DNA from 3 places in the Enterococcus sp. DIV0840 genome. Region 3 is predicted to be linked to each of the others. Evidence: predicted binding sites of a transcription regulator. Region 3 holds the regulator's gene; each other region holds the start of a gene.
What was found. Region 3 encodes LexA, which represses DNA repair genes until DNA is damaged. Its sites were predicted from a motif close to CNAACANNTGTTNG; they were not measured.
Positions count from the first base shown of each region.

Region 1: IGL98_RS10865 (ATP-dependent DNA helicase) is a predicted target of LexA. The motif match lies at 1,782-1,795, and genes of this name have one in related genera.
Region 2: ruvA (Holliday junction branch migration protein RuvA) is a predicted target of LexA. The motif match lies at 2,125-2,138, and genes of this name have one in related genera.

Region 1 is NZ_CP172876.1:2,280,934-2,285,268, forward strand. It holds gene IGL98_RS10865 (ATP-dependent DNA helicase) at 1-1,751, opposite strand, end outside; gene argJ (bifunctional glutamate N-acetyltransferase/amino-acid acetyltransferase ArgJ) at 1,902-3,062, opposite strand; gene IGL98_RS10875 (Bax inhibitor-1/YccA family protein) at 3,277-3,957, opposite strand; gene IGL98_RS10880 (MaoC family dehydratase) at 3,950-4,335, opposite strand, start outside.
Region 2 is NZ_CP172876.1:3,420,766-3,425,100, forward strand. It holds gene IGL98_RS16380 (hypothetical protein) at 1-202, opposite strand, end outside; gene ruvB (Holliday junction branch migration DNA helicase RuvB) at 452-1,462, opposite strand; gene ruvA (Holliday junction branch migration protein RuvA) at 1,475-2,086, opposite strand; gene IGL98_RS16395 (peptide ABC transporter substrate-binding protein) at 2,227-3,900, opposite strand; gene msrB (peptide-methionine (R)-S-oxide reductase MsrB) at 4,056-4,335, opposite strand, start outside.
Region 3 is NZ_CP172876.1:1,881,709-1,886,043, forward strand. It holds gene IGL98_RS08995 (ABC-F family ATP-binding cassette domain-containing protein) at 1-302, shown strand, start outside; gene IGL98_RS09000 (thymidylate synthase) at 315-1,262, shown strand; gene IGL98_RS09005 (dihydrofolate reductase) at 1,281-1,781, shown strand; gene lexA (transcriptional repressor LexA) at 1,852-2,472, opposite strand; gene IGL98_RS09015 (DUF896 family protein) at 2,779-3,021, shown strand; gene tkt (transketolase) at 3,120-4,335, shown strand, end outside.

The DNA of each region.
Region 1 (4,335 bases), 400 kb from region 3:
TCTTTATAGGTCGTTTGAATATATTTTTCGATCACCAATAATTGATTTTCTTTTGGAAACGGACTGGGAATTCGATAACGTAAACTTTCCTCTCCACCACCTAAAATTTCCTGATAATAATCTAACGGCGTTAAACTTGCTGAAAATAAAATACTGGCTTTTCCTTTGTCTAGTTTTTGCTGTAAAAGATAGTTTGGGTCAATACAAAATTGCTTGATGATGATGTCATAATTTTGACAATTCACATACGTGCAGTAATGGTCATCATACCCTTCGCTGATTTTAGTATAATTCAGCAACTCAAAATAAACAGACAAGATTTGATTCAACTCAGCATGATCTTGATTTTCTGGGAGCCACTCTTTGATTTTTTCAGCTAGTGAATACGCCGCTTTAACAAGAGAATCGATTGGCGCATGTTGATGTAAAAATTCTTTTTCTTCCTCATCGCAGATTTGTTTGATTCTTTCAAATTCTTTTTCAATTTTGATAAGCGCTCGGATCAGCTTGGTCTGATTCTTATCGATTACTTGTTTCAGTGCTGAAAACTTACTTTTAGACAATTCTGCCGAATACATTTCTCGTGAGCGGTTAACCAAATTATGAACCTCATCTACTAAAAATATATTTTCTTTGACTTCCGTCTGCTCCTCAAAAAAACGTCTTAAATAAACAACAGGATCAAATAAATAATTATAATCGCAGATCACTAAATCACACCACAAACTAACATCTAAAGAAAGTTCAAATGGGCATAAGGTATGTTTACGAGCATAGAGTTCAATGATTTCACGAGTAAATTGATTTTCATTATTTAACAAATCCCATAATCCTTCATTCAAACGATCATAATAGCCATTAGCAAAAGGGCAAGCTTCCGGCGTGCAATTTCGTTCGGTTAAGAAGCATATTTTATCTTTTGCTGTTAAGGTAACACTTTTTAGCTGCATATCCTTTTGTTTCATCGCTTCTTCAGCATCTTCTGCTACTTGACGAGTGATTGTTTTAGCGGTTAAATAGAACGCTCTTTCTGCTTGTTCTTCACCAATCGCTTTTAGTGTTGGAAATAAAGTCGAAATAGTTTTTCCCGTTCCAGTTGGCGCTTCAACAAATAATTTTTGATCACTTAAAATTGTTTTATAGACAGCCACAGCCAATTCCCTTTGGCCAGCACGATAATCGCCATACGGAAAAGGTAATTTTTGTAATGAACGATTCCGAATTTTACGCCAATTTGTTTTGAAAATCAGCCATTGTTCATATTTTTGAGTCAGATCGTCAAAGAATTCTTTTAACTGTTCTTTGGTAAATTCCTTTTCTTGTCGGGTAATTTCTTCGGTTGTTGTTTGATAATAGGTCAATTGCAATGTGATTTCATCCAAGTCTTCCTGCTGGCAGTAAATATGTCCATAACACATCACTTGATACCAATACATGTCGATTTGTTCTTCTAACAATTCTGAAAATGCAGGTTCTGATGTTTTGATTTCATCGATCACCGTTCGTTTTGTATCATCAATAAAAATGCCGTCTGCACGACCTTCAATTATGTAGATTTGCTGGTTTAATTCTATGTTAATAGCGAGTTTGATTTCTTTTTGATAATTCTCACCGGCTGTTTTCTGAAGTTTTCGATGGATCTTTGCGCCTTCTAACGCGGTATGTTCGCTAGTATGTCTAGCATCGATACTCCCTCTGCGCAAAATAAACTCCACTAATCTGCGGACTGCGATTCTTTGCGTATTCTGCATATTCGATCCCACCTATTCTGTCCTTATTATAGAACATACATTCGTAAAATAAAAGAGAAGAAAGTAAAACTTTTAAATTTAGAATTAAGGTGGGGCCGTCTAGCTAATTTGTATGCTTTTTCTAATAGTCCAACCAGCAATGATAAATACTCAAGTCGAGTAATCACTATTTATTTTGACATACTCATAACTTAAATCACAACCGATCACTTCAAAACTTTCTGTGCCTTGATGTAGATCGACCATTAAATAAATATCCTCATTTTGTTCAATGTATTCAGCGATTTTGTTGATGTTTTGTTTTTCTTCATTATTAGTTGAAAAAATTGGATACTGTCCATAATAGATTTCTACTTTATTTTGATCAAAAATCAACCCTTCTGTTTTACCAAGAGCCATTGCTATACGCCCCCAATTAGGATCATGTCCAAATAAAGCAGTTTTTACTAAAGGTGAGTTGATAATCGATTTCCCGGCATTTTTTGCTTGTTCTTTGCTTTCAGCATTTTTGACTGTCACAAACATCGTCTTTGTAGCGCCTTCAGCATCTTTTACTACATCTAATGCTAATCCTTTACAGATTTGATTCAACGCTTCTTGCAATTCTGTTTTTTCGACTTCATGGTGCCCACTGGCTAAAAATGCGACTGTGTCACTAGTACTTGTATCCGTATCGATACTGATTGTATTGAAAGATTGATCGACTGCTATTTTCAACATAGGATAAATCTCTTGTTTTTCCACTTTTGCATCAGTCAAAATGTAGGACAACATCGTCGCCATATTTGGTTCGATCATTCCTGAACCTTTGACGATTCCTAAAATCGTAGCCTCTCCAACTTTCAGGCTACGAACCTTGATTCGCTTATCTGTTGTTAAAATAGCTTGTGCAAAATCTTCATAATTCTCTTTTAAAACGATCGGCTTCTCATCTAAGAAATTTTCAATGAGCTCAATCGGTAGCTGTGGACCTATTACACCCGTGGAGGAAGGGAGGATATTTTCCTTTTCGATTGTTAGTTTATTCGCTAGTTTTTCTAAAATTTTATACTCATTTTCTCTACCAATTTTACCAGTTGCAACATTAGCAATACCACTCGTCACCACAACAGCTTGCAATTCAGCATTTTTCACGTGGTCTTTCCCGACCGGAATACATTCTCCGCAAAATGTATTTTTTGTAAAAACTGCCGCAGCATAACAAACTTTATCTGCTACGATCAGCCCAAAATCTTTTCTTTTTTTCTTTATCCCAACATGCGTTCCGTAAAACTTAAATCCCTTTGGCACTTTTTCATACACTTCCATCATTTACACCATCCCATGCATTGATAATCATCTGTATTTCTGTGATTTTATAAAAGTATAAATCAAAGTACTAGGTTAGTCAATGCATTTTATATCACATTTCAACCAAATAAAGAATTTTAATTCATTATAAATTTCATTTTGTGTATAAATATCTATACAAACAAAAAAACAGTATCTAGATTTCTCTAGATACTGTTGATTTAGTTTCATTAGATTAATTGTTTTTACCAAAAATTCGTAAGAAAGCTAAGAATAAGTTGATAAAATCAAGGTATAATTGTAACGCGAAGAATACTGCGGTACCAGTTCCTGCTTGTCCACCTGATTCGTTATAAACTTGACGAATTCTTTGATTATCATAAGCTGTGATTCCAGCAAAGATCAATACCATCAAAATAGAAATGAAAAATGATACTGCGCTACTTTTTAAGAAAAAGAAATTAATCACCATTGCAATAATAATTCCAATCAACGCGCTATAAGCGGCGTGACCCATTGCAGATAAATCTTTTTTTGTAAACATTCCTACTAATGACATTGCACCAAAAGTTGCTGCCGCACTTACAAAGGCACTAACCACAGTTGCTTGCGCATATAATAATAGTGTCGCAGATATTGTCACACCATTTAGAATGGAATAAACTAAAAATCCACCGACCGCTAAGCTAGGACTTTTTTGAGCTTTAACTCCTAGAAATATGACTAATCCAATTTGGGCGATCCACAAACCAAAAAACAAAGCTGTTGAATGCAACAATGTTACTAAAACGATTGGGTAAACATTTAAAATCAGATAGGATACCAGCGCACTAACTCCGATTCCCATCGCTAAAAATGCATAAATCTTTGAATAAAACTTGTTTATTCCAGCATTTACTACTGCTCCATTATTCATCTATTTCTCCTTCTTTCTCTTCTAAATCTGTTATTGTAACTTGAGGGGGCTGCACCATTACGACCGCATCAAGTACTCGATCTTCTTCCTCATTTACGACTTCAATCGAAATTGTCACAACATCTTTCATTTTATCTACCTTGATCACTTCAAACTGAAACGTCAATGTTTCATAATGAAAAACAGGTTCCACAAAATTTACGGAAAAATTCACCACATGAGACCCTGGTCCTGGTAAATGCTTTGAAATTGCACTCGTGATGATTCCCATCAGCATGATCGATGGTACGATTGGTTTGCCATATTCTGTTTTTTGGGCATAATCATGTTGGATATATAAGGGATTGGCATCGTTTGTTAAGCCCAAATAAAGAAGTA
Region 2 (4,335 bases), 1.5 Mb from region 3:
TGCCTATACCATCTAAAGGATTGTCCGACGTTGGTTTGACTATACCAAAACCAATTGCAGATCCAATCAAACTTAAGGTAAAGAAAATGGCAAAGAAGGAAACTAATCCCGCTATAATTGCCCCCCAAGAGATATTTACCCCTGCTTCGTCTTGCGTTGTTAAGTACGATACAAATCCTTTTTTTCTCGTATTCTTTTCCATAATTTTCATCCTTTCGTCCGTTATTTTTATTAATTGGTACATTATCAACTATAAAAGGAGATAATATTTAGTGCAAATGATACGATTTTTTCTCTAATCGAATACTCACTTAATAATATCTATATGTAAAGAGATTGCGCCTTTGGATATAGACTAACCAGATTTACAGAAAATAATAAAAAGGATGAGATAAACTAAATGTAGTTTTGTCTCATCCTTTTCCTATTAACTTGATAAAATTCCTAGGCATTATTCTTGATAATAAGTTTCATAGCCAAAATGTTCATAAGCTAAAGCTGTCGCAATTCGTCCTCTTGGCGTCCGCTTGATAAACCCTTTTTGAATCAAATAAGGTTCGTACATATCTTCAACCGTTTCAGTTTCTTCACTGATATTTACCGCTAATGTGCTTAAACCTACAGGACCACCGCCGTATAATTCAATCATTGTTTTCAATAATTTTTGATCGACATAATCTAATCCTTGGTGATCGACTTGTAACAATGTCAGCGCCTGATCAGCGATACTGCGATCGATCGTACCATTTGACTGTACTTGGGCAAAGTCACGCACACGTTTTAGTAAACGATTGGCGATTCGAGGGGTGCCGCGAGAACGACGTGCAATTTCAAAGGCGCCTTCTTCTACGATTTCTGTTTGAAAAATATCAGCCGAACGCAGAACGATCTCTTTTAAATCTTGTGTTTCATAATATTCCATATGAGAAATGATCCCGAAACGATCTCGAAGCGGTGCAGACAGCATTCCAGCTCTGGTCGTCGCACCAATCAAGGTAAATGGTGGTAAGGGAAAATGAACGGGATTAGCAGTGGTTCCCTGTCCTACCATGATATCCACATAAAAATCTTCCATTGCCGAATACAGCATTTCTTCCACAATTCGAGGCAAGCGATGGATTTCATCGATAAATAAAACATCGCCTGGTTCAAGCTCATTTAAAATTGCGACTAAATCTCCAGCTCGTTCGATCGCAGGTCCGCTGGTCGTGCGGATATTAACATGCATTTCATTGGCGATCACCATCGCCATCGTTGTCTTACCTAATCCTGGCGGGCCATATAAAAGTGTATGGTCTAACGCTTCTTCCCGATTACGGGCCGCTTCAATGTAGATCGTAAGTTCTTGTTTGACTTTGTCTTGACCGATATATTGTGCGAGAAATTGCGGACGTAGCGACTTTTCAATTGACTCTTCCCCTTCGCTTGTTTGAGCGGAGAGTAGTCTTTCATCTTCTGTCATAGCGATTCCTCCTTAGCGTTTCATCATGAATTTCAATGCATTGCGCAAGTATTCGTCTGTGGCTTGTGTCCCTAATTCTTCTAGTTTTGGCGTAATTCGTTTGATTTCTTTTTCACTATAACCTAATGCGCTTAGAGCTTCTAATGCTTCTGTTAGAGACTGATTTGTTGATTGGGTACTCGGTGTTTTGGCCATTGCTTCAACAGCTGCTTCTGATGTTTCCAGTTCGCCTAGTTTCCCTTTGAGGTCAAGTACCATTTGTTGTGCCGTTTTTTTGCCTACACCAGGGAATTTCGTTAGATACGCCGCATCTTCACTTTCGATTGCATTAATCAACCCACCGTGATCTTCTGAAGCCATGATTGCTAAACCACTTTTAGGTCCGATTCCTGAAACGCTGATCAGTTTTAAGAAAAGTTGTTTTTCATCTAAATCACCAAATCCGTATAAAGAATGGGCATCTTCACGAATGACTTGATGGACATAGATTTTGATTTGCTGGTCGGTTTTTCCAGAATAACGGTAGGGATTCCCCACAGAAATCTGAAAGCCAATGCCATTTGTTTCTATTACAATATAATAAGGACTGATAAATGTCACTTTACCAATGATATACTCGTACATAATTTCACCTTTCTTGATACCGTCGCTTATGCTTTACACGCACATACGTTTCTATTTTAGCACAAATCCAAGAAAATCAGTAGCTTGATATGAAAGAAAGCCAATACGAATTAGGATTCAATTCGTATTGGCTTATTTTTTTATTCAGAAATGTATGTCCATTTATAGTCATATCGTGCGCCTGCTCCGTGAGCTACTACACCTTTGACTTTTTTACTACGCATGTGGGCTTCTGCTTTTTGATAAACTGGTGCAACACCCATATCGTCCATCAATAGTTTTTCAGCATCTACCATGTCTGTCCAGCGTTTTTCTGGATTTGACGCATTTTTACTGCCAGAATCTTTGACTAATTGGTCATATTTTTCATTTGAGTAGCGACCTCTATTGTAAGATCCGCCAGTTAGGAATAGATCAGTGAAACTACTTGGATCTGCATAATCAGCACCCCAGCCGCCCATGATCACTTCAAAGTCACCATTCTTACCACGGTCTAAACGAACAGTAAACGGTACATTTGTGACGGTAACATCCACACCATCAAGGGTCTCTTTCACTGCGCCTTGGATATATTCTAGTACTTTTTTTGTAGAATCAGTATCATCGCCTACGATATCAAATTTAAATGAATCGATTCCTAATTCTTGTTTCGCTTTTGCCCAGTATTCTTTGGCTTTTTTGGTATCATGTGTCAGTACATTTTTATTTTCGTCAGCAAAGTCTTTATTGCCTTCTGGTGAAAATGACATTCCTGCTGGCACGAGACCAGTAGACGCAACCGAGCCGTCTCCTAAGATTCGGTCAACTAATGCATCACGGTCGATTGAATAAGAGATTGCTTTACGTAGATTCGCATTGTGGTATGGCGATTTTTCATCCCTTTGATTGAATTCAAGATAAGAAGTACGCGCATCTTTTTCGATTACAAGTTCTGGATCATCGGCCATTTGTTTGGCTAATTCACCGCTTAAGATCACATCATCTGCTTGTCCATCTTGGAAAAGATTCAATGATGTCGGTGCTTCTTTAACAACTTTCACTTCGATTTTATCTAATTGAACTGCGTCTTTATCCCAATATTGATCATTTTTTGTGTAAGACCATTCGGTATCTGTTCCAGGTCCGTCAAAATCAGTCAATGTAAATGGTCCGTTATAAACTGATGCATCACTCGTTGTTGCATAGTCTTTGCCTTTTTCTTCGACTATTTTTTTATTTTGCGGGAAAAATGATGGGAAAGCCAACAAGTAATCAAAGTACGGCGTTTCTTGTTCTAAGGTTACTTCTAATTCATAATCGTTGATTGCTTTGATCCCTAATTCATCCAGTCCTTTTTTTTCTGCAGAAACATCTGCGCCGTTTTTAACTAATTCAAACATATACGCATACTCTGCTGCTGTTTTAGGATCTGCTGTACGTTGCCAGCCATAGACATAATCTGACGCCACTACAGGATCGCCATTTGACCATTTAGCATCTTCTCTAAGTTTAAATGTGTATGTCAACCCGTCATCGCTTTTCTTTGCCAATTCTACTGCACCGGCAGGCTGTGGTTTACTCTTATCATCCAAACGATATAACCCTTCATAGATATTGTTCAATGCTGAAAAGCTGATCGTATTTGTTGCTACTGATAAATCTGCACTTGGCATTTCTTGTTGAACGACTAGTTTAAAAAGCTGTTCCCCACTCGCTTTTTTACTGTCATTGCTACTATCTGTAGAATCAGTCTTGCCGCCACCGCCGCAGGCTGCTAACACTAGTGTAGATAGCATCATCACACTGATTAATTTCGTTATGTTTGTTTTTTTCATTTTTTTCTCCTCGATAAACAATTATTTTCTTACGTAATTTTAATTTTCTGAATATTCTTATAATACTAAAAATTAAAGTAAATAGCAATCATTTTTATACGTAAATAAAAAAAGCCCATCTAAACAGATTTTAACTGTCTAGATCAGCTTTTATATTACTCAAATAAGCTTTTGTATTCTCCGTATCCTTCTTTTTCTAGCTCTTCCACTGGAATAAACCGTAACGCTGCCGCATTGATACAATAACGTAAACCACCTTGATCTTGTGGTCCATCCGTAAAAACATGTCCTAAATGAGAATCCGCTTCTTTACTGCGAACCTCAACTCGGCGCATTCCTAAAGAAAAATCTGAATTTTCTTTAACGCCTTGCTTTTCAATAGGTTTAGTAAAAGCTGGCCAGCCACAGCCTGCATCATATTTATCTTTTGAGCTA
Region 3 (4,335 bases):
ATTTAAATGTGAATAAAGAACAGGCAAAAAAAGTGATTAAAACTGAAACAAAATCTCCAAAGGAAATGGAGAAGAAAGAAAAAACAAAATTGACCTACATGGAACAAAAAGAGTGGGAAACAATCGAAACAGATATCGCGCAACTTGAAGAGCGTACAGCACAACTGACTGAAGAGATGAATCATCAAGGAGATGATTTTACAAAACTGCAACAACTTCAAACAGAGCTGTTTACACTAGAACAAGAGCTTGAAACAAAAATGGAACGTTGGGAATATCTAAGTGAATTTGCAGAAAATTAGGAGGCATAAACTATGGAAGAAGCATATTTATCATTAGGCCGTAAAATTTTAGAGGAAGGTCACCTTAAAGAAGATCGTACAGGTACAGGGACTAGAAGTATTTTTGGTCATCAAATGCGTTTCGATTTGTCCGAAGGCTTCCCTTTATTAACAACAAAACGAGTACCGTTCGGCTTAATTAAAAGCGAACTTTTATGGTTTTTAAATGGTGATACGAACATTCGCTATCTCCTGCAACACAACAATCATATTTGGGACGAATGGGCTTTTGAGCGTTACATCAAAAGTGAAGATTACAAGGGGCCTGATATGACTGATTTTGGTCGACGAATTCTTACTGATGAAGCTTTTAAGGAAAGTTATGAAAAAGAGCACAAAGAATTCTGTAATACTATTTTATCAGATGATGATTTTGCGGCTAAATATGGTGAATTAGGCAATATTTATGGTGCTCAGTGGCGCCATTGGGAAACCAAAGATGGTGGTTTTATCGATCAATTGAAAAACGTTATTGAAATGATTAAAAAAACGCCAGACTCCAGACGTTTGATCGTGTCAGCATGGAATCCAGAAGATGTTCCATCAATGGCTTTGCCACCTTGCCATACGATGTTTCAATTTTATGTAAATGATGGGAAATTAAGTTGTCAACTATATCAGCGCAGTGGTGATGTTTTCCTTGGTGTACCTTTTAATATTGCAAGTTATGCATTATTAACTCACTTGATTGCTCATGAAACAGGTTTAGAAGTAGGCGATTTTGTTCATACTTTGGGAGATGCTCATTTATACACTAATCACATCGATCAAATGAATGAACAGCTTGCAAGAGAAATTCGCTCTTTTCCTACATTAAAATTGAATAAAGATAAAAAATCAGTTTTTGATTTTGAAATGGATGATATTGTAATCGAAGGGTACGATCCGCATCCTGCAATCAAAGCACCAATAGCCGTTTAATTCGAAAGGAGTTCTCCAATGTTAGCAGCCATATGGGCACAAGATGAGCAAGGTACGATCGGTAAAGAAAATCGCTTACCTTGGCATTTGCCAAATGATTTGAAATTTTTTAAACAAATGACTGAAGACAACACCATCGTTATGGGGCGAAAAACCTTTGAGGGGATGGGCGGTCGGCCGTTACCAAACCGTCAAACGATTGTTCTAACTAGAGACAAAGAGTATCATGCAAAAGGGGTCATTGTATTTCATACTGTAGAAGAAGTTCGTGAGTATGCCAAAAATTTCTCTGGCATTACATTTATTGCAGGTGGTTCTGCAGTATACGAAGATTTTTTACCTTATTGTGATGTGTTGTATCGTACAGTTATCCATCATTCATTTGATGGAGATACGAAATTTCCTGCTGTTGTTTGGGATGATTGGACATTGATCAATTTAAGCGCAGGAGAACAAGACGAAAAAAATAGCTATGCATATCAGTTTGAGACGTATCAGCGAAAAGTCGCTGCAGATTAACAAATCTTGTCAGAGTTTAAACGAAGAAATAACAAAAAAACATACTTTTATTAGTATGTTTTTTTGTTATTTAAATATGATTGCGGTAAAGTCCAACAACTTTTCCTAAAATACTTACGTTGTTCAAAATAATTGGGTCTAATGCATCATTTTCCGGTTGTAAACGAATATGATCTGTCTCTTTAAAGAATCGTTTACATGTCGCTTCGTCTTCATCAGTCATGGCAATCACGATATCGCCATTTGATGCAGCACTTTGTTTGCGAACAATAACCTGATCGCCGTCTAAAATACCTGCATTGATCATACTTTCACCTCTAATAGTCAGCATGAATAATGCATTTTCTTCTGCTACTAGATCAGGTGGTAGAGGGAAAAAGTCAGAGGCTTCTTCTACAGCTAATATAGGCTCACCGGCCGTAACAACGCCAAGCATCGGGATGACTGTCGGTTTTACACCTATTCTGTCCAGACCATCTGCGGTCAATTCAATTGCTCTTGGTTTTGTAGGGTCACGCAAAATGAGTCCTTTTTTCTCTAAACGAGCCAAATGTCCATGAACCGTCGAGGTTGAGGAAAGATCAACTGCTTTTCCAATTTCTCTTACGGTTGGTGGATAACCTTTAAGTTCAACCTGTTCATATATATATTTCAATACTTCGATTTGTCTTGTGTCTGTACGTTTCACCACAACCCGCACCTTCTTTCGATTTATATTTTCAGTGTACCATAGTTTTATATAGGAATCAAACAAGCGTTCGTGTTTTTTTAAAAAGTATTTATGCTCAAATTTTTGATAAAAAAGACTAAGGCAAGAAACTGGATTTTCTTTAAATAAACGTAATCGTTCCATATTTTTATACGAATATAGTTGTATTTTTGGTGCTCATCTTATAAGATAGACATGGAAAGTAAACTTGTCTAGTTGCATGGGTCCGCCTTTTGTAAAAAGGTTGGATGGGCCTGATCAGCTTTTAAAATAAGGAGGCAAAAATATATGTTATCGTCAGAGAAAATGAATCGCATCAATGAACTTGCAAAAAAAGCGAAAGAAAATGAATTAACTGAGAAAGAAAAAGAAGAGCAAAAAGTCCTTCGCCAAGAATATCTAGCAGCTTTTCGTGGCGGTATGCGTCATCATATCGAAGGGATGAAAGTAGTTGATCCTAAAGGAAATGATGTAACACCAGAGAAACTGAAAGAGATTCAAAAGGCAAAAGGTTTGCACAACAGAAAATAATTTTAGTTTTTTTTACTAAAAGTAATTGCTTTCATAAACGAAATACGATAAAATATAGTTAATAAAGGTAAAAAAAACCTAAATAGGAGATGATTTTTTTGTTCGACAACACTGATCAGTTAGGCGTCAATACAGTTCGTACATTGAGTATCGAAGCAGTTCAAAAAGCAAACTCAGGACACCCAGGATTACCAATGGGTGCAGCACCTATGGCTTATGCACTTTGGACAAAACACTTGAAAGTAAACCCAAAAACATCAAGGAATTGGGTAGATAGAGACCGTTTTATTCTTTCTGCTGGTCATGGTTCTGCAATGCTTTATAGCTTACTACACTTAGCGGGCTATGGTGTCACAATTGATGATCTGAAAAGTTTCCGTCAATGGGATAGCAAGACTCCTGGGCATCCAGAAGTACATCATACAGATGGTGTTGAAGCGACAACTGGTCCTTTAGGCCAAGGAATTGCAATGGCTGTTGGTATGGCGATGGCTGAAGCGCACACTGCTGCAACCTATAATCGTGATAGTTTCCCCATTATTGATCATTATACGTATGCATTATGTGGTGATGGTGACTTGATGGAAGGTGTTTCTCAAGAAGCAAGTTCTATGGCTGGCCATATGAAATTAGGCAAGCTGATTGTGTTATACGATTCAAATGATATCTCTTTAGATGGCCCAACATCCAAAGCTTTCACAGAAAATGTTGGTGCTCGCTATGAAGCTTATGGTTGGCAACATATCTTAGTAAAAGATGGCAATGATTTAGAAGCGATTTCTAAAGCAATTGAAGCCGCAAAAGCTGAATTAGATAAACCAACACTGATTGAAGTCAAAACGGTCATCGGTTATGGCGCTCCAAAAGAAGGCACATCTTCTGTTCATGGTGCACCGATCGGAGCAGAAGGAATTACGGCTGCTAAGGCTGTTTATGGTTGGGAATATCCTGATTTTACAGTTCCAGATGAAGTCGCTGCTCGCTTTAAAGAAACAATGATCGAAGAAGGCGCAAAAGCTGAAGATAAATGGAACAATATGTTTGCAAACTATACAAAAGAACATCCTGAGTTGGCTAAACAATTTAAACAAGCGTTCGCCGATGAACTTCCTGAAAACTGGGATAGTGAATTGCCTACATATGAAGTTAGATCAAGTGCAGCTAGCCGTGTTACGAGTAAAGAGACAATTCAAGCAATTTCTAAATCTGTACCAGGTTTCTGGGGTGGTTCTGCAGACTTGTCTGCTTCAAATAATACAATGGTTGCAGCAGAAAAAGATTTTGAGCCTGGTCAGTACGAAGGCCGTAATATTT